DNA from 4 places in the Pseudomonas migulae genome. Region 1 is predicted to be linked to each of the others. Evidence: predicted binding sites of a transcription regulator. Region 1 holds the regulator's gene; each other region holds the start of a gene.
The links. Region 1 encodes FliA, which starts transcription of late flagellar genes. Its sites were predicted from a motif close to CTAAAGTTTNNNNNNNNNNNGCCGNTAA; they were not measured.
Positions count from the first base shown of each region.

Region 2: the regulator FliA is predicted to act here: its motif matches at 3,706-3,733, upstream of flgM (flagellar biosynthesis anti-sigma factor FlgM).
Region 3: the regulator FliA is predicted to act here: its motif matches at 5,090-5,117, upstream of J2Y86_RS17010 (methyl-accepting chemotaxis protein).
Region 4: the regulator FliA is predicted to act here: its motif matches at 1,900-1,927, upstream of J2Y86_RS04075 (methyl-accepting chemotaxis protein).

Region 1 is NZ_JALJWR010000001.1:5,673,250-5,680,712, reverse strand. It holds gene J2Y86_RS26050 (chemotaxis protein CheA) at 1-290, opposite strand, end outside; gene J2Y86_RS26045 (protein phosphatase CheZ) at 346-1,134, opposite strand; gene J2Y86_RS26040 (chemotaxis response regulator CheY) at 1,157-1,528, opposite strand; gene fliA (RNA polymerase sigma factor FliA) at 1,696-2,436, opposite strand; gene fleN (flagellar synthesis regulator FleN) at 2,433-3,263, opposite strand; gene flhF (flagellar biosynthesis protein FlhF) at 3,380-4,708, opposite strand; gene flhA (flagellar biosynthesis protein FlhA) at 4,720-6,849, opposite strand; gene flhB (flagellar biosynthesis protein FlhB) at 7,104-7,463, opposite strand, start outside.
Region 2 is NZ_JALJWR010000001.1:2,340,648-2,348,110, forward strand. It holds gene flgC (flagellar basal body rod protein FlgC) at 1-145, opposite strand, end outside; gene flgB (flagellar basal body rod protein FlgB) at 149-556, opposite strand; gene cheR (protein-glutamate O-methyltransferase CheR) at 956-1,783, opposite strand; gene J2Y86_RS10745 (chemotaxis protein CheV) at 1,830-2,762, opposite strand; gene flgA (flagellar basal body P-ring formation chaperone FlgA) at 2,844-3,605, shown strand; gene flgM (flagellar biosynthesis anti-sigma factor FlgM) at 3,770-4,096, shown strand; gene J2Y86_RS10760 (flagella synthesis protein FlgN) at 4,145-4,612, shown strand; gene J2Y86_RS10765 (flagellar brake protein) at 4,705-5,451, shown strand; gene J2Y86_RS10770 (MFS transporter) at 5,516-6,886, opposite strand; gene J2Y86_RS10775 (glutamine synthetase family protein) at 6,957-7,463, opposite strand, start outside.
Region 3 is NZ_JALJWR010000001.1:3,697,658-3,705,120, forward strand. It holds gene J2Y86_RS17000 (YifB family Mg chelatase-like AAA ATPase) at 41-1,534, shown strand; gene J2Y86_RS17005 (aldose 1-epimerase family protein) at 1,540-2,754, opposite strand; gene J2Y86_RS17010 (methyl-accepting chemotaxis protein) at 3,010-4,986, opposite strand; gene J2Y86_RS17015 (LysR substrate-binding domain-containing protein) at 5,168-6,088, opposite strand; gene J2Y86_RS17020 (NorM family multidrug efflux MATE transporter) at 6,247-7,463, shown strand, end outside.
Region 4 is NZ_JALJWR010000001.1:908,216-915,678, forward strand. It holds gene J2Y86_RS04065 (LysR family transcriptional regulator) at 1-703, opposite strand, end outside; gene J2Y86_RS04070 (aldo/keto reductase) at 821-1,816, shown strand; gene J2Y86_RS04075 (methyl-accepting chemotaxis protein) at 1,983-3,974, shown strand; gene J2Y86_RS04080 (DUF411 domain-containing protein) at 4,196-4,642, shown strand; gene J2Y86_RS04085 (YqaA family protein) at 4,642-5,076, shown strand; gene J2Y86_RS04090 (alpha/beta fold hydrolase) at 5,162-6,184, shown strand; gene J2Y86_RS04095 (D-2-hydroxyacid dehydrogenase family protein) at 6,198-7,151, shown strand; gene J2Y86_RS04105 (class I SAM-dependent methyltransferase) at 7,267-7,463, opposite strand, start outside.

The DNA of each region.
Region 1 (7,463 bases):
TCCAGCGCTTCGAGAACCACGTCCATCAATTCCGAGTCGACGCGACGTTCACCCTTGCGCAGGATGTCGAACACGTTCTCGGCGATGTGACAGCACTCCACCAACTCGTTGAGCTGGAGGAAGCCGGCGCCCCCTTTTACAGTGTGAAAACCGCGAAAAATTGCATTGAGCAAATCCGCATCATCCGGTCGGCTTTCAAGCTCGACCAGCTGTTCGGACAGTTGCTCTAGAATCTCGCCGGCCTCAACCAGGAAATCCTGAAGGATCTCTTCATCGGCGCCGAAGCTCATTAAGGGGGTGCTCCTAACAGGTCTAAAAACCTAAAAAACCTAAAATTCCAAAACTCTAAAATCCCAGGCTGGATAGCAAATCGTCCACATCGTCCTGACCGGACACAACGTCTTCTCTTTTATCGGCATGAATCTGCGGACCTTCACCCTGAGAGAGATGTTTTTGCGGATCTTTTTCAGCAAGCATCGCTTCACGGTCATGTTCGATGCCCGCAAAGCGGTCCACCTGACTGGCCATAAGCACGAGCTTGAGCAGGTTGCTTTCAACTTCGGTGACCAATTGGGTCACACGCTTGATCACTTGACCTGTGAGGTCCTGATAATCCTGAGCGAGCAGAATGTCGTTGAGGTTGCTCGACACCGCGCGGTTGTCCGTGCTGCTGCGTGCCAGGAAACCGTCGACACGCCGTGCCAGCTCGCGAAACTCTTCAGCCCCGACTTCGCGACGCATGAACCGCCCCCAGTCCGTGCTCAGCGCTTGGGCTTCATCGCTCAGGCTGTTGACCAGCGGCGTGGAGTTCTCGACCAGATCCATGGTGCGGTTGGCGGCAGCCTCGGTCAGTTTCACAACATAACCCAGGCGCTCGGTGGCATCCGTGATCTGCGACACTTCCTCGGCTTGCGGCATGTGCGGGTCAATCTGGAAATTGACGATCGCGCTGTGCAGCTCGCGGGTGAGCTTGCCCACTTCCTGATACAGGCCGCGGTCACGGGTCTGATTGAGCTCATGGATCAGTTGCACAGCGTCGCCGAACCTGCCTTTTTCAAGGCTTTCGACCAGTTCGACCGCGTGTTTTTTCAGGGTCGATTCAAAATCGCCCTGTGAAGATTCGTTGTGGTCCATAGCTCCCCCGTGGCGCAGTTTCTCAACCGATGCGTTCGAAAATCTTCTCGATTTTTTCTTTTAACGCCTGGGCCGTGAAGGGTTTGACCACATAGCCGTTAACACCGGCCTGGGCCGCTTCGATGATCTGCTCGCGCTTGGCTTCAGCGGTCACCATCAGCACCGGCAGGTGCTTGAGCTTTTCATCGGCGCGCACGTGGCGCAGCAGATCGATGCCGGTCATGCCAGGCATGTTCCAGTCCGTTACCAGAAAGTCGATGCTCCCGCTGTTGAGAACCGGAATGGCAGTAGTGCCATCGTCGGCCTCGACCGTGTTGGTGAACCCAAGGTCACGCAACAGGTTTTTTATGATCCGCCGCATCGTTGAGAAGTCATCAACGATGAGGATTTTCATGTTCTTGTCCAATTCGACCTCCAAGCAGTCTTAAACGCGCCCAGCACCTGGACGCGCCATTTCAATCAATCCGGCAAAGCACTCAATGACTGTCTGGAGCACAACAGATCGAGACCGGCGCAGTTCAACACCACACCAGCCACGTTCGCAGTGTCCCCACACTGCCTTCAGCGCGCTCGCCACTCCCCCAAACGCCCCCGCAAACGGGCCGCGCACTGGCTGTGTAACTGGCTGACCCGAGATTCGCTGACCCCCAGGACCTCACCGATTTCCTTGAGATTCAACTCTTCGTCGTAGTACAGCGCCAACACCAGTCGCTCACGCTCCGGCAAATTGGCAATCGCGTCCGCCAGCGCCGCCTGGAAGCGTTCATCTTCCAGATCGCGTGACGGCTCGAGATGAGCACTCGCGCCATCCTCGTGCAGCCCTTCGTGTTCGCCGTCCTGCAACAGATCGTCGAAACTGAATAACCGGCTGCCCAGGGTGTCGTTCAAAATCCCGTAGTAATCGTCGAGACTCAATTGGAGTTCGGCCGCAACTTCGTGATCTTTAGCGTCACGGCCGGTTTTAGCTTCAATCGAGCGAATTGCGTCGCTGACCATGCGGGTATTGCGGTGGACCGAACGTGGCGCCCAGTCCCCCTTGCGGACTTCATCGAGCATCGCGCCGCGGATTCGAATGCCCGCATACGTCTCGAAACTCGCGCCTTTGCTGGCGTCGTATTTGGTCGATACTTCAAGCAGGCCGATCATGCCGGCCTGGATCAGGTCTTCGACCTGGACACTGGCCGGCAGTCGCGCCAGCAAGTGGTAGGCAATGCGTTTGACCAGTGGCGCGTAACGCTCGATCAGCTCGTACTGCGCGTCACGTGCCGACTTCTTGTAAAGGTTGTAGCCGCTGGCTGTCATAGCACGGGTCCTGCGGTTTGTTGCACGAGGCGCTCGACGAAGAACTCCAGATGCCCACGCGGGTTGGCGGGCAACGGCCAGGTATCGACCTTTTGTGCGATGGCCTTGAAGGCCAGCGAGCACTTGGAACGCGGGAACGCTTCATAAACCGCGCGTTGCTTCTGGACAGCCTTGCGCACGCTTTCGTCGTACGGCACCGCACCGACGTATTGTAAGGCGACGTCGAGGAAGCGATCCGTGACCTTGGTCAACTTGGCGAACAGGTTGCGACCTTCCTGCGGGCTCTGGGCCATGTTGGCCAGGACGCGGAAACGGTTCATGCCGTAGTCGCGGTTCAGCAGCTTGATCAGTGCGTAGGCGTCGGTGATCGAGGTCGGCTCGTCGCAGACCACCAGCAAGACTTCCTGCGCGGCGCGAACGAAACTGACTACCGAGTCACCAATACCTGCAGCGGTGTCGATCACCAGGACGTCGAGGTTGTCGCCGATATCGCTGAATGCCTGGATCAGGCCGGCGTGTTGCGCCGGGCTCAGATGGACCATGCTCTGAGTACCGGACGCCGCCGGGACGATGCGGATGCCGCCGGGCCCCTGCAACAACACGTCGCGCAGCTCACAGCGGCCTTCGATCACGTCGGCCAGGGTGCGTTTGGGTGTCAGTCCCAGCAGGACGTCGACGTTCGCCAGCCCCAGATCGGCGTCCAGCAGCATGACGCGCCGGCCGAGCTCAGCTAGAGCCAGGGACAAGTTCACTGACACGTTAGTCTTCCCGACGCCACCTTTGCCGCCGGTCACCGCGATCACCTGTACGGGATGCATGCTGCCCATGTTATTTCTTTACCTTGTCTTGCATAGACGGAGGCCACATTACTGGCTGCGCGTTCACAAACGGAACAATGCATGGCAGACCATCGATGTAGGTACAAAAACTGTTCATTAATACCTCAGCCAACCTGCTTGGTCGGGCTGTGGTAAATATCAGCGAACATGTCAGCCATGGCTTCTTCGCTGGGTTCTTCCTGCATTTGCACACTCACGGCGCGGCTGACCAGCTGATGACGACGCGGCAGATGCAAATCATCCGGAATCCGCGGTCCATCGGTCAGGTAAGCCACCGGCAACTCGTGACTGATTGCCAGGCTCAACACCTCGCCCAGACTTGCCGTTTCATCCAGTTTAGTCAGGATGCAGCCAGCGAGCCCGCAACGCTTGTAACTGTGATAAGCGGCCGTTAGAACCTGTTTCTGGCTGGTGGTTGCCAGAACCAGATAATTTTTTGACTTGATGCCACGCCCGGCCAGGCTTTCGAGCTGCATGCGCAGTGCCGGATCGCTGGCCTGAAGGCCCGCGGTATCGATCAGCACCACACGCTTGCGCAGCAATGGATCCAGCGCCTGCACCAGCGACTGGCCCGGGTCGACGTGCGTTACCGACACGTTGAGGATCCGGCCCAGGGTTTTGAGTTGTTCCTGAGCGCCGATGCGGTAGCTGTCCATGCTCACCAGCGCGATGTTCTGTGCGCCGTACTTGAGCACGTAACGGGCCGCGAGCTTGGCCAGTGTGGTGGTCTTGCCCATGCCGGCAGGACCGACCATGGCAATCACGCCGCCCTCTTCCAGTGGCTCGATTTCCGGTGTGGCGATCATCCGCGCCAGGTGCGCCAGCAACATGCGCCAGGCCTGACGAGGTTCGTCAATCTCAGTGATCAGTTCCAGCAGATCGCGGGACAACGGACCGGACAAACCGATGCGCTGCAGGCGACGCCACAGGTTCGCCTGGGCCGGACGGCTGCCTTGCAGCTGATTCCAGGCCAGGGAGCCGAGTTGTACTTCCATCAGTTCGCGCAAGCTGTTGAGCTCGAAACGCATCGAGTCGAAAGCCCGCGGGTCGACACCGCCGGAAGCTGGCGCAGGAGCCGGCGCTGCACGACGGGGTTCGGTGTAAGTCGGTTCGATCAGCGGTTCGGCGGCGGTGAGTGGCAGGCCGGCGAACAACTGACGATTGGTGGACTTGTCGCTCTCGCCCTCGCTGCGCAGGCTCAGTTCGGCCTGGGCGGTCACGATCCGCGACTGGGTCTTGCGCAGCTCGTCCTCGAGTTCCATGTTCGGAACACGCGGGGCCAGCGCCGACAGTTTGTAATCGAGGGCAGCCGTCAGCTCGACACCACCGGCGATCCGGCGGTTGCCAATGATGGCGGCATCAGCGCCCAGCTCATCACGAACCAGTTTCATGGCCTGACGCATATCGGCGGCGAAAAAACGCTTAACTTGCATAAACCACTACCTCAGCCGTTGGGCCCTACTGTCGCAACGATGGTCACTTGCTTGTTGTCAGGAATTTCCTGGTAAGCCAACACATGCAAACCCGGGACTGCCAGTCGGCCAAATCGCGAGAGCATCGCGCGAACCGGACCGGCCACCAGCAGAATCACCGGTTGACCTTGCATCTCCTGACGCTGCGCCGCCTCGATCAACGAGCGTTGCAGTTTTTCAGCCATGCTTGGCTCCAGCAGAACGCCCTCTTCCGAGCCTTGTCCTGCCTTCTGAAGACTATTGAGCAATATTTGTTCCAACCTTGGCTCTAGCGTGATAACTGGTAGCTCCGACTCAGTCCCTACAATGCTTTGGACGATTGCGCGGGATACGCCAACGCGCACCGCGGCCACCAGCGCGGCAGTATCTTGACTCTTGCTGGCATTGTTCGCGATCGCCTCGGCGATGCTGCGAATGTCCCGTACGGGCACCTGTTCGGCCAGCAACGCCTGGAGCACCTTGAGCAGCTGCGACAACGACACCACGCCCGGCACCAGTTCTTCGGCCAGTTTCGGCGAGCTTTTGGCCAGCAATTGCATGAGCTGCTGCACTTCTTCGTGACCAATCAGCTCACTGGAGTGCTTGTACAAAATCTGGTTCAAATGGGTTGCCACTACTGTACTGGCATCGACCACGGTGTAACCGAGGGATTGCGCCTGTGCACGCTGACTGATTTCAATCCACACCGCCTCCAGCCCGAAAGCCGGATCTTTGGCGGTAATGCCATTCAGCGAACCGTAGACCTGACCCGGGTTAATCGCCAGTTCCCGATCCGGATAAATCTCCGCTTCGGCGAGGATCACCCCCATCAGGGTCAGTCGATAGGCACTTGGCGCCAGGTCGAGGTTGTCACGGATATGCACAGTCGGCATCAGGAAACCCAGGTCCTGGGACAGCTTCTTGCGCACGCCCTTGATACGCGCCAGCAACTGACCACCCTGGTTGCGATCCACCAGCGGAATCAGCCGGTAGCCGACTTCCAGGCCAATCATGTCGATCGGCGTCACATCGTCCCAGCCCAGCTCTTTGGTTTCCTGAGCGCGCGCCGGCGATGGCAGCAGCTCCTGCTGACGCTTGACCTCTTGCAAGGCCTGAACCTTGACGACGTTCTGCTTCTTCCAGAACAGGTAGGCGCCGCCGGCCGCGAGGGCCGCCATGCTCAGGAAGGAGAAGTGTGGCATGCCGGGCACCAGGCCCATGACCGCCATCAAACCCGCCGCCACGGCCAGCGCCTTGGGCGAGGCGAACATCTGGCGATTGATCTGTTTGCCCATGTCTTCCGAACCGGAAGCACGGGTCACCATGATCGCTGCAGCTGTCGATAAAAGCAGTGATGGCAATTGCGCCACCAAACCGTCACCGATGGTCAACAAGGCGTACACCCGACCGGCATCGCCGAAGGTCATGCCGTGCTGGAAGATACCGACCGCCATGCCGCCGATCAGGTTGATGAACAGAATCAGCAAACCGGCGATGGCGTCACCGCGTACGAATTTGCTGGCACCGTCCATGGAACCGTAGAACTCGGCCTCCTGGGCCACTTCCATCCGGCGCATTTTGGCCTGGTTCTGATCGATCAGGCCGGCGTTCAAATCGGCGTCGATCGCCATTTGCTTGCCGGGCATCGCATCGAGGGTGAAGCGTGCGCTCACCTCGGAAATCCGTCCGGCACCCTTGGTCACCACGACGAAGTTGATGATCATCAAAATCGCGAAGACCACGATACCGACCACGTAGTTACCGCCGATCACCACCTCACCGAAGGCCTGGATCACCTTACCGGCAGCGGCGTGGCCGTCCTGACCGTGGAGCATCACCACCCGCGTGGAGGCCACGTTCAACGCCAGTCGCAGCAACGTCGCCACCAGCAGGATGGTCGGGAACACTGCGAAATCCAGCGGCCGCAAGGCGTAGACGCAGACCAGCAACACGACAATCGACAACGCAATGTTGAACGTGAAAAACACGTCCAGCAGGAACGGCGGCACCGGCAGCATCATCATGGCGAGCATGACCAGCAGCAACAGCGGCACGCCCAGATTGCCCCGACTCAGGTCGGCGACGTTTGTGCGGGCACTGTTGATAAACTGAGAGCGATCCACCGGTTTTCCCCGTTCCTTTAAAGCAAACTTTTGACGCCCGAAGCAGGCGCAGAGCGGCTATTGCAAGAAACCTTCCAACTTTTGCCGAGGTTTGTAACAGAGGGGTTTATCGAGGGGGATTTGTGTTGCTCGAACAGACGCCTTCGCGGGCAAGCCTCGCTCCTACAGGTTTTGTGTCATGCGCGATTCGTGAGCGGCGCAACCGATAGGAGCGAGGCTTGCCCGCGAAGGCGTCGGCACAGCTAGCGCAATACTCAGGAATCGCGCCGCAGATCCGGCGGAATCGGCAAATCATCCTTGAGCGGCTCAGGACGCTTGCCCTTGCCGGCGCGGTACTGGCGGATCTGGTAGACGTAGGCCAACACCTGGGCGACGGCCAGGTACAGCCCGCCCGGAATTTCCTGCTCCAGTTCGGTGGAGTAATAGATCGAACGCGCCAGGGCCGGCGACTCCAGCAGCAACACTTCATTGGCCACGGCAATTTCACGGATTTTCAAGGCCAGGAAGTCGCTGCCCTTGGCGACCAACATCGGCGCACCGCCTTTTTCCGCATCGTACTTGAGGGCCACGGCATAGTGGGTCGGGTTGGTAATGACCACGTCGGCCTCGGGAAT
Region 2 (7,463 bases), 3.3 Mb from region 1:
ACACCGGGTGACGAGCGCGGTAGGTCTGGTCGATGCTCGACGAGACGGTTTCGGCGTTGGCGATGTTACTGGCGACGGTGTTGAGGCGAGTGGTCTGGGCACTCATGCCGCTACCGGCGATATTGAAAACACTGGCTAGAGACATGACTTACTCTCCACGCAGGGCGGATATCAGCCCTTTGAATTTGCTGTTGAGCAGGGTGAAGCTCGCCTGGAAGTTGACCGCGTTTTCCGCGTAGTTCGACTGTTCCAGCTGGGCGTCCACGGTGTTCTGGTCGATCGACGGTTGCATCGGCGTGCGATACATCAGCGACTCGTCGCCATTGCCCAGGCCTTGCGCTTCGATATGACGGTTGTTGGTCATGTTCAAGGCGAAAGTGCCGTTCTTGGTTTTCTCGCTTTGCTCGGCGAGCACTTTCGAGAAGTCCAGATCCCGAGCCTTGTAGTTCGGGGTGTCGGCGTTGGCGATGTTGTTGGCCAGGACTTCGGCACGCTGGGCGCGGAAGCCCAGGGCCTGTTCGTGGATACCGAGCGCTTTATCGAAGCTGATGCTCATGTCGGGAAACCTTCGGGTGACCTGATTTTTCGTACGATGAACATAGCAAGCAGCGTGCCAATTCAGAAAAGCCCGTAAACCGGGGCTTTGCGGGCAGGGGCAAGGCGGCAATGCCAGAAAAGCGGCAACGGGTTTCCGCCGTCTGCCGCTTTTCTGCCGCTTCACACGCTCCGGAGAACACCACCTGACCCTGTGGTGAGGGGATTTATCCCCGCTCGGCTGCGCAGCAGTCGTAACGGTTTAACTTAGAAATGCCGGGGCCGCTTCGCAGCCCAACGGGGATAAATCCCCTCGCCACAGAGCTCACTCCTACAGGGGATCGGTGGCGGGTTTGAGAAATCATCAGGCAAAAAAAACGGGAGCCCCTGAGGACTCCCGTTTTTTGATGCTGCCAACAAATCACTTCGCCTGGTAAATGATCCCCGGGCTGCACTGGACCATCTGGTAATGGTCCGGCAATCCGTTCAGCGCTTCGGACGCGCCAAGGAACAGATAACCGCCCGGCTTCAACGTGCTGTGGATGCGCAACAGGATGTCTTTCTTCACCTCGGCGGAGAAGTAGATCAGTACGTTGCGGCAGAACACGATGTCGAACTTGCCGAGGCTCGCGTAGCTGTCCAGCAGGTTGAACGAGCGAAACTCCACCCGGCTCTTGATCGGCGCCTTGATCGCCCAGCGCCCCGGCCCTTTCGGGTCGAAGTAACGCTGCAGGCGCTCGGGCGACAGACCGCGACCGATAGCCAGGCTGTCGTACTCGCCGGTCTTGCAGTTGGTCAGCATGGTGCCGGACAAATCAGTGGCGACGATCTGCACGCCCATCTTCAACTGGCCCATGTTGACCCGCTCGAACTCGTCGATGGACATCGACAGCGAATACGGTTCCTGCCCCGACGAGCACGCCGCCGACCAGATCCGCAGACGCTGGCCGGGAGCTGCCTTGATTGCTTCGGGCAGCACCTTGTTCTTCAAGACTTCAAACGGATAGGTGTCACGAAACCACAGGGTTTCGTTGGTCGTCATGGCATCCACCACCATCTCGCGCAAACCGCTGCGCGGCTGGGTCTGGATGCGCTGGACCAGCTCACCCAGGGACTTGATGCCTTGCTGCTCCATCAGTTTGTTGAGACGGCTCGAGACCAGGTACTGCTTGTTTTCACCGAGCAAAATGCCACAGGCTTTTTCCAGGAAGACCCGGAACTGTTCGAAATCCAAATTACCCGTAGACAATGATGCCGCCTCTTAAATCGTATTGACCGCCAGGGGCAGAAGGCCCCTAGCTGATATCTGCTGCTTTGATCCGGTCGACTACCCGGGATGCCAGGTCATCAGGACGGAATTTGGCCAGGAAGTCATCGGCACCGACTTTCTTGACCATCGCCTGATTGAACACACCCGACAACGAAGTATGCAGGATGATATGAAGCTTTTGCATGCGAGGGTCGTTGCGGATTTCGGCCGTCAGGGTGTACCCGTCCATTTCCGGCATCTCGATGTCGGAAATCATCATCAGGAACTCTTCTTCCGGCTTCTTGCCCTCGTCGACCAGCTTGCGCAGGTAATCCAGCGCTTGCCGTCCGTCGTTCAACGCCACCACTTCGACACCGACCGTCTGCAGGCAACGCGTGACTTGCTTGCGCGCCACCGACGAGTCATCGACCGTCAGTACCCGCAGCGACAGTGCCTTGTGCTGGGTCTCGACATCGACCACACCGACGGAAATCGCTTCCGGTGTCGGCGCCACTTCCGCCAGGACCTTCTCGACGTCGATGATTTCGACTAACTGATTGTCGACCCGAGTCACAGCCGTCAGGTAATGATCGCGTCCTGTGCCCTTGGGAGGCGGATGAATCTCTTCCCAGTTCATGTTGACGATGCGTTCGACCGAGCGCACCAGGAAACCCTGGGTCTTGGTGTTGTACTCCGTGATGATCACGAAGGGATTGCTTTGATCTTTAAGCGCTCCGGAACCGGTCGCCATTGCCAGATCAAGGATCGGAATGGTCGCCCCCCGGATATTTGCCACACCGCACACGACAGGATTGGACTTGGGCATCAGGGTCAGCTTGGGGCATTGCAGCACCTCGCGAACCTTGAAAACGTTGATCCCATACAGCTGCTGGCCGTCGAGACGGAACAGCAACAGCTCCAGACGATTCTGCCCTACCAGTTGCGTGCGCTGGTTTACCGAATCCATTACACCAGCCATGCCCAGACTCCTACACCAACGCTAAGTGTGTTGCGACGCACATTCATCACTAAACGGCACGGCGCTTGCTTTTTAACTCTTATGAACACAGAACCGACATTTTTCCGACACCTGACATCGCCTTTTCGCAGACTGCTCTGTGCAATGTCGGCTGTTTGCCTGTTCAACGCTGGCAGCCCTGCCCTTGCTGACGCGGTTACCTTGCCTGACATGCTTATCGGCGTCACCCAGGGCTTTCTTGAATTCACCGTAGAAGACTATCTGGCTACCAGTCAAACGGAAGGTCGCTACGAAATCCAGGTCAACCAGCTCGATCCGCGACTGCGCATGCCCATGTGCGACAAGGAATTGACAGCCAGTCTCGAGAGCCCGGCCAAGCCGCTGGGCCGGGTCACGGTCAAGGTTCGCTGCGAGGGAACCTCCCCCTGGACGGTGTTCGTACCCGCTCAAGTCCGCCTGTTTCGCGACGTCGTGACCACTGCTCGCCCGCTGCGCCGCGCCGACATTGTCGAGCCCGCTGACGTGCTGCTGCGCGAACGCGATGTCAGCCTGATCAACCAGGGTTACCTGACGACCCTCGACCAGGCGATCGGCCAACGACTTACCCGACCAATGGTCACGGATCAGGTGATTACCCTCGTCCACCTCGAACAGGCAGAAGTCATTCGCAAGGGCGATCAGGTGGTCATTACCGCCCGCAGTGGTACGCTCAGCGTGCGAATGCCCGGCGAAGCAATGTCCAACGGCGGCATGAGCGAACAGATTCGCGTGAAAAACCTCAACTCCAAGCGGGTCATCAAGGCGCAGGTCACCGCGCCGGGTCAGGTGGAAGTGTCTATGTAGGCACCCTTTCCTGAAGAAGTGGCGTTGCCCGAGGCTGTTCCCTAAACTGTGCCGCATGCAGGAGAAGTGCTGGCGCATGCAGGCTCATTGATAAATGGGTCTAAAGTTTTCACAGGGAGAGCCGAAAACATGGCAAGCGTCCAAATACTCAGAGGTTTTTTACCATGGTCATCGATTTCAGCCGTTTGAACAGTTCCTCGTCACTTACGGGCAGTACACGTACCAGCGTTGCCAAGGAAACCGCCGAAGCCGGCAAATCCGCGCCGCTGAATACCCCGGCCGAACAGGCCAGTACCGTCAAAAGCGGGGAATCGGTACACCTCAGCAATGAGGCTCAACAGTTGCAACAGGTCACTGACAAGCTGCGCGATCAGCCTGCCGTCGACAAAGCCCGCGTGGCCGAGTTGAAAGCAGCGATTGCCGATGGCAGCTACAAAGTCGACAGCAACCGTGTAGCCAGCAAACTGCTCAACTTCGAAGCCCAGCGCTAGGCTACGGCCCGCGCCAGGCTTTTGGACGCTTAAAACCCAAGGCCAGCCATGCACGACACTAATTTACTGCAACTGATCACCGACGACTTTGCTCCAGCGCAACATTTGCTGGAGTTACTGCAAACCGAGTCCCTCGCCTTGCACGGTCGTGACATGCCACTGCTCGAAGAAATTCTGGCGCAGAAACAGGCATTGATCATTCTGCTCGAACAGCATGGCCGCAAGCGCAGTGAAATCCTCGCCAGCCTCAATCTGCCGCTCAATCGCAACGGTCTGGAGCAACTGGCCAGCCATTCGAGCATCGGCGAAGAGTTGCTGGCGCAGAGCGATGTGCTGACCGACCTTCTGGCTCAATGCCAGGCGGCGAACGCCAATAATGGCCAGTCGATCCTGGTCCAGCAGGCCGCCACGGCCAACCAGCTGAAAATCCTCACCGGCGGCGAACCGCCAGCCCTTTATGATGCCCGCGGATCAACCGCCAAGCTTGCGAAGCCACGCCCGCTCAGTCAGGCTTGAGCCTTCCAATGACCACGCCCTATCAAGACTCGCAACATGCTGGCAATATACTGGCCAGCCGTAGTCATATTTTGTCTGGAGATTGATGAACCGTGTCCAATGCCTTAACCGCGGAAGATGCCCCGCAGCCACCCAAGGTGCTTACCACGCCTTTGGAAATCTCCGGCAACCTGCGCCAACTGCAAGAAAGCCATGATCCACTGATCATCACGTTCCATGAGCGCACCCAGCGTTTCCAGAGCTATCTGGTGGACGTGGACCGCGAAGGCCGCACCATGGCGCTCGACGAAATGATCCCGCGTGACGGTGAGCGTTTCCTCCTGGCCGGCGAACCGTTCAAGGTCGAAGGCTTTCACGAAGGCGTACGCATTGCCTGGGAAAGCAACGGCCAGTTGACCATCGACGAATCCGGCGACAGTCGCTGCTATCGCGGCCCGCTGCCGGATGAAGTGGTCTATCACCAGCGCCGCAATGCATTTCGTGCGGCATTGAAGCTGGCCCAGCTGGTCAGCGTCGAACTGGACGGTGAAAAGCTCAAGGCACCGATCAGCGGCAAGCTGCTGGACATTTCCGCCACCGGCTGCAAGTTGCGCTTCGAGGGTGACATCACCGGCAGCCTGCAACTGGGCCAGGTCTACGACCGTTTCTCCGCCGCCCTGCCCTTTGGCAAGATGACGGCACCGGTCGAACTGCGTTATCTGCATTTCGAAGAAAGAATCTCCACCACCTTCGCCGGCATCCGCTTTCATAACATGAGCGGCCTGGTGCAGCGTCAGGTCGAGCGGTTCGTCTATCAGCTTCAGCGCGAAGCGCGACGCTTCGACAAAGACGACATGTAATTCGAAGCGGCATGAAAAACGGGCAGTCCCTTGCGGTGACTGCCCGTTTTTTTATGCCCGGGTTTTAAGGCCTGGCCTCGGTGAAGCTTTGCTCACGACCCGTGTCCGGGTCTTCCGGAGAGCGAGGGGTTTCTGTCTCGGTCTCTGGTTCAGGGCTCGGCTCAGGATTGACCGGGCTCTGCATCTGGTCCTGCACCACTTGTTCATCGACACGCGGGTCAAGGCACGCCACCAGCGGCGAACTCGACATACTGTCCGGCATGGCGACGTGATGCAGCGGCGCGTCGTCCACCTGGTGCAGGTTGGTCACCGCTTTCGGACGGATTCGCCACACCAGCACCAACGCGAAGAAACTGAAGAAGGCGTAGAGCATCTGGCTGCCGAACATCTTCATCAGCACCCCGGCGACCAGCGGCCCGATACTGGCGCCGACACCGTAGGTCACCAGCAGCATCGCCGTCAGCGACACCCGGCGATCGCCCTCGACGTGGTCGTTGGAGAACGCCACCGCCAATGGATACAGGCAAAACTTCACCAAAGCACAGAGGAAGCCGGCGATAAACAGCACCTCCAGCGGCACTTGTTTCATGATCGCCAACGGCAAGGCGGCAACGGCGAGGAAAAGCGCAAAGCAGCGGATCAACAGCGCCCTGTCATAACGGTCGGACAGCCAGCCCAACGGCCACTGCACCAGCAGGCCGGCAAAAATGCAGCTACCCATGAACAGACCGACCTGCTCCGTGGACAACCCTTGCTGCGAGGCATACAGCGGCGCCAGACCGTAGAACGAACCAATGATCAGCCCTGCCCCCAGCACCGTACTCAACGACTGCGGTACGCGCTTGATGAAGAACCGCGGTTCCATCGGCGCCGGGTGCAGAGGCGCCGGGTGAATCCGCCGCGTCAGGGCCACCGGCACCAGGCACAGGGCAAAGCACAGGGCGACCAGCATCAACAGCTCCAGACCGAGCGCCGGGTGCATGACCAGAATCAATTGCCCCAACACCAGACCCAGATAGGACGCGATCATGTAACCGCTGAACACCGTTCCGCGTTGCGAGGCTTCGGCCTGCTCATTGAGCCAGCTTTCGATGACCATGTACTGGCACATCATGCCGAGGCCGACGATGACCCGCAAAAAGATCCAGGCAGGCAGCCAGTCCACCAGGCCATGGCCCAGCACCGCCGCCCCGACGATCCCGGCGCAGGCCGAATAGGCACGGATGTGCCCGACCCGGGCAATCAACCGGTGACCGATCTTGCCCCCCAGCACCAGGCCAAAATAGTTGGCCGCCATCAGCGCACCGACCCACAGGCTGTCGACATGGTCGGCCGCCAGGCGCAAGCCCAGGTAAGTACTCAGCAAGCCCGAGCCGATCAACATCATCAGCGAGGCAAAATACAGCGCTCGAAAGGGTTTCCAGATTTGGCGCATCGGCGTTCCGAGCGGCTCCTTGCGGTGAGAAACGGGCTATCCGCAAAGATAGCCCGAAGACGAAGGTTCGTCAGGCCTGGGCGGCCAGGACACGGCGCTCCCAGGGGGTAATTTCATCAAAGAAGCTGGTCAACTCCAGGGTCTTCGAAGCGACGTAGCCTTCGATGAACTCCTTGCCGAACAGTTCCTTCGCCAATTGGCTACGTTTCAGACGTTCGAGGGCGGCATGCAAGGTACACGGTAACGAAAGATTATCCGGCACCTCGAACTCACCCTGGATCGCTGCGCTCGGCTCCAGCGCGTGTTCAATACCGTACAGCCCCGCTGCCAGGCTCGCGGCGATCGCCAGGTACGGATTTGCATCCGCCCCCGGCAAGCGGTTCTCGACCCGACGAGCGGCCGGCGAACTGGCCGGAATCCGTAAACCGGCCGCACGATTGTCGTGGGACCAGCAGGCATTGTTGGGTGATGCGAACGGATGGCACAAGCGCTGATAGGAATTTACGTTCGGCGCAAACAACGCGGTGAAATCCGCCATGCCCGCCTGCTGGCCGCCGATGAAGTGACGGAAGGTCGC
Region 3 (7,463 bases), 2.0 Mb from region 1:
ACCCGCAGGAAGCGGACCCCGTAAAGCTCAAGGAACGACCATGTCCCTCTCCATCGTCCACAGCCGCGCCCAGATTGGCGTGGATGCGCCCGCCGTCACCGTCGAAGTTCATCTGGCTAACGGTTTGCCATCACTGACCATGGTCGGTCTGCCCGAAGCCGCAGTGAAGGAAAGCAAGGATCGAGTACGTAGCGCGATCATCAATTCAGGCCTGCAGTTTCCGGCACGGCGCATCACGTTGAATCTGGCGCCTGCGGATTTGCCCAAGGACGGCGGGCGGTTCGATCTGGCGATTGCCTTGGGGATTCTTTCAGCCAGCGTGCAGGTGCCGACATTGACGCTGGACGACGTGGAATGTTTGGGAGAGTTGGCGCTGTCGGGCGCGGTGCGTGCCGTGAGGGGCGTGTTGCCGGCAGCGCTGGCCGCCCGCAAGGCCGGGCGCTCGCTGATGGTGCCGCGAGCGAATGCGGAGGAAGCCTGCCTGGCGTCGGGGCTGAAAGTCATCGCCGTGGATCACTTGCTGGAAGCAGTGGCGCACTTCAATGGCCACACGCCGGTTGAGCCCTACGCTTCCAATGGTCTGCTCTACGCCAGCAAACCCTACCCCGACTTGAATGAAGTGCAAGGCCAACTCTCAGCCAAGCGCGCTTTGCTGATTGCAGCGGCCGGGGCTCATAACTTGCTGTTCAGCGGCCCGCCGGGGACTGGGAAAACGCTACTGGCGAGTCGATTGCCGGGGCTGTTGCCGCCACTGGTGGAAAGTGAGGCATTGGAAGTCGCGGCGATTCAGTCCGTCACCAGTGGCGCGCCGCTGAGTCATTGGCCGCAACGCCCTTTTCGCCAGCCTCACCACTCCGCTTCCGGGCCTGCATTGGTCGGTGGCGGCTCGAAACCGCAACCTGGCGAGATCACCCTCGCCCACCATGGCGTGCTCTTTCTTGATGAACTTCCGGAGTTTGATCGCAAGGTGCTGGAGGTCTTGAGAGAGCCGCTGGAATCCGGGCACATCGTGATTTCCCGGGCGAAAGATCGCGTGCGTTTTCCGGCCCGCTTTCAACTGGTCGCAGCGATGAACCCCTGCCCTTGTGGATATCTTGGCGAGCCCAGCGGCAAATGTAGTTGTACACCGGACATGGTCCAGCGCTACCGCAACAAACTCTCAGGTCCGTTGCTGGATCGCATCGATCTGCACCTGACCGTTGCCCGCGAAGCCACGGCTTTGAATCCAGTCGCCAAACCCGGCGACGACACCGCAACAGCCGCCGCTCTGGTTGCAGATGCAAGAGAGCGGCAACACAAACGCCAGGGCTGTGCCAATGCATTTCTCGACCTGCCTGGGCTGCGCATGCATTGCAAGTTATCCACAACCGACGAAACCTGGCTGGAGACCGCGTGTGAACGGCTGACCTTGTCGCTGAGGTCAGCCCATCGATTGCTCAAGGTTGCGCGCACCCTGGCGGATCTTGAAAACGTCGATCGCATCACCCGTGAACATCTGGCTGAAGCGCTGCAGTACCGGCCAGCCACCAACTGATGGCTTTACTCTTTGCTGAGATCCACTAACGGCGCCTGCCTCACCTCAGTCTCCCGACCACCCTGAATCTCGGTAACACGCTTCAATGCGTTATCCACAGCGCTCTTGTCCGCCAGCAAGCTGTAGTTGATCTGGAATTGCCTGTGTTCTTTCGGCGCAATCGTCGGCACTAAACCGAGTGGGCGCTGATATCGACGGTTGTAGGAAAAACTTGTCCCTGGTTCCAGCCCGGTGACATAGCCCTGGCCTTGTGTATCGGTGTTTTTCCACAAGGAAAACACGGGCAGCGTTTGAGTGTTGAAGCCGACCGAAACGCCCAGGCTGCCCGCCTTGTTGTGCAGTACCGTCAGCGTATCGCCCTTGGCGTCGGCATACGGCACGACGTTGTACACCGTCTCGTCGTAATCCTTGGTTGGCGCGCGGTAGGTTTGCCAGTCCGGCAGTTCCGATTTCGCTTTGTCGTTGAACGGTGACACCTGTTTCACCGGCGCGGCGAAGCGGGCGCCCTGCTCGAGAAACGGGGTGCTGAAGTTACTGTGGTACAACGCCTGGTATTCCTTCGGGTAGTCGCCGTTGTTGGTCAGGGTGTCATTGAGGCTGAAGCTCGCACTGCCAGGTTCGGTGACCAGTTCGGTCGCGACAGAGAAGTCGACTTTCTTGAACGCCTGCTCTTTCAACTCGCCGCGCAGGCTGATGGCATACGGCGGTTTTTCGTCGATATGCAGGGTGACTTTGCTTGCAGGGATGTTGGCAGCGCGACCATGCAGGGTCAGTAATTCGCCGTTGTCCATGCCGGGGTGGCCGACCCACTCGTAGCCGCAGCGGGTGACCAGCTCGTTGAAGCCTTCCAGCCAGCCCAATCCACCACGACCGTTGAGTTCGATGAAGGATGGGTTGACCACTTCCTTGACCGGCGAATCCCAGCCCATGCGCACATTACCGACCGAGGCCTGCAGGACGTTCATCCCGCGAGTCGGCACCACTGAGAGTTTCATCGTGCCGTTATCGATGTCGACAATGCTGACGCCCTCCTGCCGCCCACCGTGCAGGGTTCGCAGGGTTACGGAAAAGGGTTTGTCGGTTTTCACCCCGAGTTGCTGGCTGGTGATTTGCCAGTTCTGGGCAGCCTTGTCGGTGTCGAGAAGGACGTAATCCCAGGCCATCGCATGGGACGCGGCGGAGAACGCGCTGAGGGCGACGATGAGTTTGAGCGGAGTCATGGCGGGAGCCTTTATTGGAGTTGTGGCATTTTTATAGACTTGCTGAAACGTTTCATCAAGTTAAAAAATGAGGCAAAGCCAAGAAGACAACCTGGGGATGATTGATCCGCGAATGTGTGGCAAATCGAATATAGGGTCGATCCCTTCGCGAGCAAGCCAGCTCCCACATTAGATCTGAGGCGAACACAATATTTGTGAACACCGCAGTGCTGATGTGGAAGCGGGCTTGCTCGCGAAGGCTATTTCAAAGACACCTCAACGGAAGCGGTCAACCTCTTGGCGCAAATCCGCCGCCAGGCTTTCCAGCTCTTTAGCGGTGATGGCCAGGTTCGACACCACTTCCCGCTGCTCGCTGTTGGCCAAGGCAATGCTTTGCAGATTGCTGCTCAGCAAGGTCGCCGTGCTGCTCTGCTCCTGGGTCGCCGTGGTGATCGCCGCGAACTGTTGGCCAGCCGAGCGACTTTGCTCATCGATCCGCGCCAGGGCCGAAGCGACGTTGGCGTTACGCGACAGGCCTTCCTGCATCAGCACATTGCCTTGCTCCATGGTGCTGATGGCGTTGCCGGTTTCCTGCTGAATGCTTTGAATCATTCCGGAAATCTCGTCGGTGGCCTGGCGAGTACGCGATGCCAGGTTGCGCACCTCGTCAGCCACCACCGCAAATCCACGACCCTGCTCACCGGCACGCGCCGCTTCGATGGCCGCGTTGAGCGCCAGCAAGTTGGTCTGTTCGGCAATCGAAGTGATCACCCCGACAATCCCGCCGATTTCCTGAGAGCGCTGACCCAAGGTGTTGATCACCGTGGCGGTGCTGTTCAGTGCGCCGGCAATTTGCTCCAGGGACGAGGATGCTTCGTCCATCGATGTACGACCGATCTGGGTTTGTTGTGCGTTTTCCTGCGCCAGACGTTGAGTGCTACCCATGTTGTCGGCAATGTTCAGCGAGGTGGCGCTGAATTCTTCCACGGCACCGGCCATGCTGGTGATTTCACCCGATTGCTGCTCCATGCCTTCATAGGCACCACCCGACAGGCCAGACAGCGCCTGAGCGCGGCTGTTGACCTCTTGCGAGGCCTTGCGGATGTGCTCGACCATCGTCGACAGCGCTTGGCTCATCTGGTTGAAGGCGCGGGCCAACTGACCGATTTCGTCGTTGCTCGACACGCTCAGGCGCACGCTCAGATCACCGGCGCCCAAGGCTTCGGCCTGCCGAACGAGGTCTCCCAGCGGTGCGAGCTTGCTGCGCAGCAACCAGACCGCGGAGCCCACGGCGATCAACATCGCCAGCAGGCTGCCAATCGCCAATTGGATGCCAACCGCCCAGGTGACCGCACGGATTTCACTTTTCGGCATGCTCGCCACGACCGACCACGGCCCGCCTTCAAATGGCACGGCAATGCTGTAGAAGTCTTCGGACTTGTCGCTCCAGAACTCACCTTTACCCGGCGTCTTGACCAGGCTGTTGATCGTCTTGACCGCTTGCTCCGGTGCTTGCACACCCGCGATTGGCACCAGCCATTTGTTCTGCTCATCGAGCAATGCCAAAGAACCGGTCTGCCCGATACGGAAGCGTGTGAGGTTGGCGAACTGTGCGTTCTGCGCGTCGGTGTAATCGAATCCTACATACAACACGGCAATGACCTTACCGCTGCCATCGCGCACGGGGGTGTACTGCGACATGTAGAAGCGCTCGAACAGCAAAGCCCGACCTACATAATTCTGCCCCGCCAGCAAACGTGCATAAGCCGGGTTCGCATGATCGAGCAAGGTGCCGATGGCGCGGCTGCCGTCCTGTTTAGTGACGTTCGTACTGACTCGAATGAACTCATCACCGCTGCGCACGAACACCGTCGCAACGCCCGCGGTCATTTGCTTGAACTCGTCCACTTCCTTGAAGTTGTTGTTCAGCACTTCACTGCCCAGGTGCAGGCCCGGGGTCTGCGCGCCCGCCACGGTCACCGGTTCGTCCGGATGCACGCTCAGACCTGCGCTGAAGCGCTTCTCGAACAGGCCGGCCAGGCGTTGGGTACTTTCACGCAACGTGCCGTGAAACGTAGTCAGCTGGTCGGCCAGCAAGCGGGCTTCGCTGGCCAGGTGCTCTTCGCGGGTGGCGAGGTTGGCCGTGTCCAGCGAACGCAGGGCGAAGACGGTGCTGCCGCTGATGACAATCGCCAGAATAACGGCGAGCGCAAGACCAAGCTGTGAGGCAATCCGGGCACGAGGTTGAGACATGACAGCTCCTGGCCAAGTGACCGGATCTTCATTGATCGGCTGCTCAGCAAATTTTCTAATAATGGGAATTGCGTCGAACCTGCACGAAGGTTCCATCTGCAGATTTTCGGCGGCAAACCTGAATACTTGAGTGATTAGCCGGGATATGGCTCAAAGCCTCTATCTGGACCGCTCTATCGATTCAGCTCAAGTGCACGACATCCGGCAATTTCATCGCCAGGGCTTCGCCTTGGAGGAAATCGCTGAGACGGCGCAAACGTTCACCTCCGGGGCGTGTTTTCGGCCAGACGAGGTAATAATTCTCACCACTGGCGACGGCAGTCGGCCACGGCAAGCTCAGACGTCCCTGCGCCACATCCTCGGCCACCATCAAAAGATCACCCATCGACACACCATAACCCCGGGCGGCAGCAATCATCCCCAGTTCAAGCGTATCGAACACCTGTCCGCCCTTGAGCGACACCTGATCCGTCAGCCCCATGCGCTCCAGCCAGTTGCGCCAGTCACGCCGGTCCGGTGTCGGGTGCAGCAGTTCGGCATTGGCCAAGCGTTCGACATCCCACGGTTGGTCCTTCAGAAGATTCGGTGCGCCTACTGGAATCAGCTCTTCGGGGAACAGGAAACTCGCCTCCCAGTCTGGCGGAAAATGCCCGTTGCTGAGGATCACGGCGCAGTCGAACGGCTCATGGTTGAAGTCCACCGAATCAACGTCCATCCAGGCGCTGGTCAGTTGCACCTCGTTGCCCGGCTGCAGATGGCGGAATCGGCTGAGCCGCGCCAGTAACCAGCGCATGGTCAGGGTGGACGGCGCTTTCATGCGCAGGATGTCATCTTCGGCGCGCAAGGTATTGCAGGCGCGTTCGAGTGCCGTGAAGCCTTCGCGGATGCCGGGCAGGATCAGCCGAGCCGACTCGGTCAGTTGCAGGTTGCGCCCGCTGCGGTGAAACAGCCGACAGGCGAAATGCTCTTCGAGCGTACGAATGTGTCGACTGACCGCACTCTGTGTAATCGACAGCTCTTCAGCCGCACGGGTAAACGAGCTATGTCGCGCCGCCGCTTCAAATGCGCGAAGGGCATACAAGGGAGGAAGACGACGGGACATTCGGAAAGCTCCTATAGCGCAATTTCGTCAACTTATCAGAAACTCCCCAAGATGAGTTTTAATCATGCCATCCATCCTTTTTATCCCTTTGTGCAAACCCTGCAGAGCGCCGAGAATCGACGCTTTCCTGTTCTCTTTGACCCTCGAGCGTGATGACCATGCAGCATCCAGCGCGTATTGAACTCTGGGCCATCCTGCGGCTGGCGGGGCCGTTGATTGCCTCGCAGTTGGCGCACATGTTGATGGTTCTCACCGACACCTTGATGATGGCGCGTCTGAGCCCCGAAGCACTGGCTGGCGGCGGACTCGGTGCGGCGACCTATTCGTTTGTGTCGATCTTTTGCATCGGCGTCATCGCGGCGGTCGGCACCCTGGTGGCGATCCGTCAGGGCGCGGGCGATATCGTCGGCGCCGCGCGACTGACCCAGGCCGGTTTGTGGCTGGCGTGGCTGATGGCCTTGGTCGCCGGTTTGCTGCTGTGGAATCTCAAGCCGGTGTTGCTGTTGTTCGGCCAGACCGAGACCAACGTCCAGGCGGCCGGGCAGTTCCTGTTGATCCTGCCATTCGCCCTGCCCGGCTACCTGAGCTTCATGGCCCTGCGCGGTTTCACCAGCGCCATCGGCCGGGCGACGCCGGTGATGGTCATTAGCCTCGGCGGTACGGTGGCCAACTTCGTGCTCAACTATGCGCTGATCACCGGGATGTTCGGCCTGCCGAAAATGGGTCTGGTGGGTATCGGTCTGGTCACGGCGATTGTCGCCAACCTGATGGCCGTGGCGTTGGCGCTGCACATTCGGCGGCATCCGGCGTACGACGCGTATCCGTTGTGCCAGGGTTTGTCGCGGCCTAACCGGCAGTATCTGAAAGAGTTGTGGCGTCTGGGCCTGCCGATTGGCGGCACCTACGCGGTTGAAGTCGGGCTGTTTGCCTTCGCGGCGCTGTGCATGGGCACCATGGGCAGTACGCAACTGGGCGCGCACCAGATCGCGCTGCAGATCGTCTCGGTGGCGTTCATGATTCCGGCGGGGCTTTCCTATGCGATCACCATGCGCATCGGCCAGCATTACGGCGCCGGGCAACTGTTGGACGCGCGACTGGCCGGACGGGTCGGGATCGCGTTCGGCGCGGCGGCGATGCTCGGCTTCGCGATGGTGTTCTGGCTGTTGCCGAATCAGTTGATAGGCCTGTTCCTGGACCACAACGACCCGGCCTTCCGCCCCGTCATCGAACTGGCTGTGAGCCTGCTGGCGGTGGCAGCGTGGTTCGAGCTGTTCGACGGCACGCAAACCATCGCCATGGGCTGCATACGCGGGCTCAAGGACGCCAAGACCACGTTCCTGGTCGGGCTGGGTTGCTATTGGCTGATTGGCGCGCC
Region 4 (7,463 bases), 4.8 Mb from region 1:
ACCCGGCCTCGCACGCCGCCAGATAGCCATCGGCACTGTTGACCGAGACATGCCTGGGCAGATTGACCGGTTGCAGCTGGCCATCGACGACAAATTCCAGCCCATAGCGTTTGCCGTTGCTGGCGACGTACTCGACCATGTGATGCCCCGCCAGATCGGCCAGACCGTGTGGCGCGCCATGACGCTGCAAGTAGTCGGGGCTGGCGCAGGTGACCTGATCAAGCATGACCAGCGGCCGCGCCACCAGTGAATCATCGAGAGACGCACCACCGCGCAACACGCAATCGACACCTTCGCGAATCAGGTCGACAGGCCGGTCATTCAAACCGATTTCCAGTTCGATCAAGGGATAGCGCGCGGTGAATTGCGGCAATGCCGGGATCACCACCAATCGCCCGATGCCACCGGGCATGTCCACGCGCAACAGACCTTTGGGGTTGTGTCGCGCGGCGGAGAACACCGCTTCGGTTTCCTCCAGGTCCGCCAGCAACCGCACGCAACGAGGGTAATAGGCGGCGCCGTCGAGGGTCAGGCTGATCTGTCGCGTGGTGCGCTGCAGCAGTTGCACCCCCAGATGGCTTTCCAGCTGCTTGATCAGAATGGTCACCGAGGCACGGGGAATTTGCAGGCTGTCTGCCGCTTTGGCAAAGCCGCCCAGTTCAACGATTCGGGTGAACACGCGCATGGCGTTGAAACGGTCCATGGTTTTTTGCACCGGTCGATTATTTAGAAATCATGAATAGTGATAGCAGTTTTAGCCGGTTTATCTCATTTCTGTCGAGACCGACAATGGGCTTCACATTCAAAGGGAGCTGATTTCATGCAAACACGTCAACTGGGCAAGAACGGTCCACAGGTCAGTGCAATCGGTCTGGGCTGCATGGGCATGACCGATTTCTACACGACGGGCGTCGACACCCGCGAAGCCACGGCCACCCTGCACCGGGCGCTGGAACTGGGCATCAATCTGCTCGACACCGCCGACATGTACGGCCCGCATACCAATGAAGAGCTGATCGGCAAAGCCATCGTCGGCAAGCGCGATCAGGTGTTTCTGGCCAGCAAGTTCGGCATCGTGCGCGACCCGGCGAATCCGACCGCACGCGGGGTCAACGGCCGTCCGGACTACATTCGCGACTCAATCGAGGGCACCCTCAAGCGCCTCGGTGTCGAGACCCTGGACTTGTATTACCAGCACCGTATCGACCCGCAAGTGGCCATCGAGGAAACCATCGGCGCCATGGCCGAACTGGTAAAGGCCGGCAAGGTGCGTTACCTGGGATTGAGCGAGGCCTCGGCGGCGACACTGGAACGGGCGCACAAGGTCCATCCAATCAGCGCGCTGCAAAGCGAGTACTCGTTGTGGAGCCGTGACCAGGAAGAAAACGGCTGTCTGGCCACGTGTCAGCGGCTGGGCATTGCCTTTGTCCCGTACAGCCCGTTGGGCCGCGGTTTTCTGACTGGCGCACTGAAAAGCGCGGATGATTTCGCGGCCGACGACTACCGTCGTTTCAGCCCACGATTCCAGGGCGACAATTTCGCGAAAAATCTATTGCTGGTGCAGCAGGTTCAGGACCTGGCGGCTGAAAAAGGCGTGACGGCGGGTCAACTCGCATTGGCGTGGGTGCTGGCTCAGGGGGATTACCTGATCCCGATCCCCGGGACCAAACAGCGTAAGTACCTGGAAGAGAACGTGGCGGCGCTGGAGGTACAACTCAGTCGCGAAGAGTTGCACGCGCTGGAAGCCATCTTCCCGGCGGATGCCACCGCCGGTTTGCGTTACCCGGAAGAAGTCATGAAGTTGCTGGATCGTTGATCTGCGCCTGGCCCGTTCGATTGCCTGAACGGGCCAGCGACCTCCACCGCCCGTCACCTCGCCCCCATCTTGCACGATCGTACCTAAAGCTCGACATAGGCAGGCCGATAGCCCTTTGAAGCGCCGAAACTTCCCAATAAGAACGCTGCTAAAAAGGACCGGCTCCATGCCCGCATTCCGCACCATTCAGGCTCGCTACACACTGTTTCTGGTCCTGTTCATTCTGCTGCTGTCGATTCTCACCGTGGTTGGCATCAGCCAATTGGTCGCGCCGAAACTGCGCCACACCGAAGAACAAGTGGCGCTCAATCGCATCGCTGAAGTCGCCGAGCAAATCCAGGGCGAACTGAACAAGGTTCAGGCACAACAGCGCAGCATCACCCAGACCATTCCACTGCTCGACAGCGCCGCCATCGACACCGTTCTACCGGGTCTGGTCGATCAGTACGGGGAGCTGAAAGTCTTCGGCGGCGGCATCTGGCCCCTGCCCGGCCAGCGTGAAGCCGGGCGCAACAAATTCAGCACCTTCTGGCACCGCGACGCCTCGGGCAAACTGGCGGTCAACACCTTTTGGAACAGCGACGCCGCGCCCAACTATTACGACCAGACCTGGTACAAGGGCGGCATGCAAACCCCGCGCGGACAATGCGCCTGGGCGGCGGCCTACAAAGATGACGCCAGCGCCGAGCCGCGCACCAACTGCGCCATGGCCATCCAGAAAAACGGCGCGGCGTACGGCGTGTCGACCATCGACGTGACCCTGGGCTTCTTCAATGACCTGGTGGCGCGCAAGGAAAAAGACCTCGGCGCCGAAATGCTGATCGTCGAGGCCGACGGCAAGATCATCAGCAACAGCTCGCGCATCAGTGGGCCGATCGTGTTGAAGAACATCAGTGAACTGGCCGGCAACTCGCCGTTCGCCGGTCAAGTGAAGGCGGGCCTGCAAAACCGTGATCGGTCGCAGCGCGTCGAATTCGACAACAACGGCGAAGCCAGCACCTTTTTCATGCGCCCAATCGAAGGCACGCCCTGGTTCCTGGCCACCGCACTGCCGACCAAGCTGATCACCGCCCAGCGCGACGACGTACTCAGCACACTGAGCCTGCTGCAGATCCCGATGGTGATCCTGCTGGTGTTGCTGCAAATCTACGCGATCCGCCAGTTGATCCAGCGCATGAAAGCGCTGAAGGCCAATATCGACGCGCTGTCGGCCGGTGACGCCGACCTGACCAAACGCATCACCATCCGCGCCGAAGACGAACTGGGCGCCATCGGCCACTCGGTCAACGCCTTCATCGCGTACCTGCAAAACATGATCGGCGAAGTCACCCAGGCCACCGGCGCCATGGCGTCCAGCCTCGATAACCTGCAACGCACCTCCGCGCACACCAGCCAGATTCTGGTGCGTCACGCTTCGGAAACCGACCAGACCGTCACCGCCATCACCGAAATGAGTTCGACCGCCGAAAGCGTTGCGCAGAATGCGGCTGAAACCGCGGCGTTCACCCAGCGCGCCAACGAAAACGCCGACCGTTCGCGGGTGGTCGTCGGCGAAGCCTCCAGCAGTGTGATCGCGCTGATCGACGAAGTGGCCAGCGCCACTCACAAAGTCGAAAGCATGCAACAGGACGCCCAACGCATCACCGAGATTCTCGGGGTGATCGGCGCCATCGCCGGGCAAACCAACCTGCTGGCGCTCAACGCAGCGATTGAAGCGGCCCGCGCCGGTGAGCAGGGACGCGGTTTTGCGGTGGTGGCCGATGAAGTCCGCGCCCTCGCCGCCCGCACCCAGGCCAGCACCTCGGAAATCAACGAGATGCTCACACGCCTGACCCAAGGCGTGAGTTCTTCGGTCAGTGCCATGGAAAATACCCAGGCCAGTTGCCAATCGGCGGCCGATGCGACGGCACGGGTCAACACCGGCCTGGATGAAATGGCCGGTTCCGTCAGCCACATCAACAGCCTCAGCACCCAGATCGCCACCGCCGCCGAGCAGCAAAGCGCAGTGACCGAAGAGATCAACCGCAGCATGGTGCAAATCCGCCACATGGTGGATGAATTGGTGAAAAGCGGTCAGGCCAGTGAGCTGAATACCCGGCAGTTGCTGGAGGCCAATTCACGCGTCAGTGCGATCATGGGCCGGTTCAAAGTCCGCTGATCTCGCTGCCAATGCAGAACCCTGTGGGAGCGGGCTTGCCCGCGATGACGGTTTAACAGTCGATATCATTGTTGGCTTTGCTGACCTCATCGCGGGCAAGCCCGCTCCCACAGGTTCTGTGCTTACTTCAGCATTACTTCGAAACAATCTCTTGCCTCGCTGATGGCTAAAGCAGTCAAAATGGCTCTTTTTTTGACGCCATCCGAGTCGAGATATTCTCCATGCGAACCCACCTGCGTCTGGTCGCCTTGAGCGCCCTGTTCATTTCTTCCCTGGCCCAGGCCGCCGACCTGATCCCGATCGAAGTCCACCGCGACGCCAACTGTGGCTGCTGCAAAAAATGGATCAGCCACCTGGAGGCCAACGGCTTCAAGGTCGAAGACCACGTCGAAGCCAACATGAGCGAATTCAAGCAGCAGCACGGCGTACCACCGCGCCTGGCGTCCTGCCACACCGGCTTGATCAACGGCAAATTCGTCGAAGGCCATGTCCCGGCCGATCAGGTGCTGGCCCTGAGCAAGCGCAATGACCTGTTGGGTGTGGCGGCCCCCGGCATGCCGATGGGTTCGCCGGGCATGGAAATGGACGGCATGAGCGATGGCTATCAAGTGATCGGCCTGAAAAAGGACGGCACTGATGTGGTGGTGGCGGACTACGCTGCCCATTGATGTTCGGTGCGTACATCGGGCTGTTCTTCGCCGCGTTCGGTGCGGCGACCCTGTTGCCGTTGCAGTCCGAAGCCGTGTTGGTGGGGCTGCTGCTCAGCGAGCAGTATTGGCTGTGGTCGCTGCTCGCGGTCGCGACCCTGGGCAATGTCCTCGGTTCGCTGCTGAACTGGTGGCTGGGGCGCGGAATCGAGCGTTTCCGTGATCGACGCTGGTTTCCGGTCAGCCCGCAGCATCTGGAAAAGGCCCGGGTTCATTATCAGCGCTACGGCCATTGGTCACTGCTGCTGAGCTGGGTGCCCGTCATCGGCGATCCGCTGACCCTGGTGGCCGGCGTCATGCGCGAACCGCTGGGCCGCTTCCTGTTGATCGTGACGCTGGCCAAAGGCGCGCGTTATGGCGCACTGACCCTGGCCACAATGGGCTGGATGAGTTGAACGATCAGTCGCCGCGATTGCCTGTGCTTAATGTCACCCTAATCATGCCGATCCAGCATCGGCCGATTTCCTGTGGAGTTTACCCATGTCCCTCGCCCTCTCCCGTTGGCTGCCCAGCCTGCTGCTGACCGCCGCTCTGCCCGTCGTCGCGGCCGAAGGCCCGGAATACGGAGCGGGGCTGCAAGGCTTCGAATATCCCTACACGGTCAAGCATTTCGCCTTTCAGTCCCAGGGCAAATCCCTGCAAATGGGCTACATGGACGTCGCCGCCCATGGCAAGGCCAACGGGCGCAGCATCGTGCTCATGCACGGCAAGAATTTCTGCGGAGCCACCTGGGAGACGTCGATCAAGGCCTTGAGCGACGCCGGTTACCGCGTCATTGCCCCGGACCAGATCGGCTTCTGTACCTCCAGCAAACCGGACAACTACCAGTACAGCTTCCAGCAGTTGGCAACCAACACCCAGCAACTGCTCAAAGCCCTCGGCATCCAGAAAGCGACCCTGCTCGGGCATTCCACTGGCGGCATGCTCGCTACCCGCTATGCGTTGCAGTACCCCGATCAGGTTGAACAACTGGCCATGGTCAACCCCATCGGCCTGGAAGACTGGAAAGCCCTCGGCGTGCCGTATCGCACGGTTGATCAATGGTACGAGCGCGAGCTGAAAGTGACGGCGCAGGGCATGCACGACTATCAACGCAGCACCTACTATGACGGTCGCTGGAAACCCGAGTTCGACCGCTGGGTGGACATGTACGCAGGTCTGGCCAAAGGCCCGGGCAAGACTCAGGTGGCGTGGAACTCGGCGCTGATTTACGACATGATCTTCACCCAACCGGTGTACTACGAATTCAAAGACCTGAAGATGCCGACGCTGCTGCTGATCGGCACCGCCGATACCACGGCGATCAACAAGGACATCGCTTCACCCGAGGTCAAGGCGAAAATCGGGCACTACGACGTGCTCGGCAAACAAGTGGCAAAGCTGATTCCCCGGTCGACACTGGTCGAATTCCCCGGCATGGGCCACGCGCCGCAGATGGAAGAGCCGGAAAAATTCCACCAGGCCCTGCTCGCCTGGCTGAACAAAACCAACCCCGTTCGTTGATGAGGTAAGGCTGATGGCTGTGCAGATTGCGGTGATCGATGACTGGCAGGATGTGGCGCGCAGTGTCGTGGACTGGTCGGCGCTGGACGCCATCGGCCAGGTTGATTTCATCCATGATTACCCGGCCGACAACGAAACGCTGGCAGCGCGCCTTGCTGAGTTTGAAGTGATCTGCGTGATGCGCGAGCGCACCCGGTTCGATGAAGATCTGTTGCGGCGGCTGCCGAAGCTCAAACTGCTGGTCACCGGCGGCATGCGCAACGCTGCGCTCGACCTCAAAGCCGCTGCCGCCCTCGGCATTCAGGTCAGCGGCACGGACAGCTACAAACACGCCGCGCCGGAACTGACCTGGTCGCTGATCATGGCCGCGACCCGCAACCTTGTCGTGGAAGCCAATGCCCTGCGCGCCGGAAAATGGCAACAAGGCCTGGGTGGCGACCTGCACGGCAAGACCCTGGCGATTCTCGGCCTGGGCAGCATCGGCCAGCGGGTCGCGCAGTTCGGTCAGGTGTTTGGCATGCGGGTGATCGCCTGGAGCGAGAACCTGACCGCCGAACGCGCCGCCGAAGTGGGCGTGACCTATGTGAGCAAACAGGAGCTGTTCGAACAGGCCGACGTGCTGTCCGTGCATCTTGTCCTCAGCGAGCGCAGCCGCGGGTTGGTCGACGCGCAGGCGCTGGACTGGATGAAACCCACAGCCCTGCTGGTCAACACCGCACGCGGGCCGATTGTCGATGAAGCGGCGTTGATCAAGGCATTGCAGAAACAGCGCCTGGCCGGGGCAGCGCTGGATGTGTTCGAACAGGAACCCTTGCCGGCTCATCACCCGTTCAGGACGCTGGAAAATGTGCTGGCGACGCCGCATGTCGGGTACGTCAGCCAGCAGAATTACCATCAGTTCTTTTCGCAGATGATCGAGGATATTCAGGCCTGGTCTGCTGGAACGCCGATTCGGGCGCTTGGCTGATACCCTACCCTGTGGGAGCGGGCTTGCTCGCGAAAGCGGTGGATCAGCCAACATCATGGTTGAATGACACACCGCTTTCGCGAGCAAGCCCGCTCCCACAGGGTTCTCCATCGATCTAACTGACTTTCACCGCCACAAACGCCGCCGTCACATACGGCACCGTCACCACATCCCTGCCCCGCAGTTCAGGCTCGCCATCAATCAACGCCCGCATCTGCTCATCCACCTTCGCCCGCTCCGCCGCCGGCAATGCCGAGACGAAACTGGTGGAGCGCACGCGGTTGAAAATCACATCTTCCGGCGAGCCCGTAT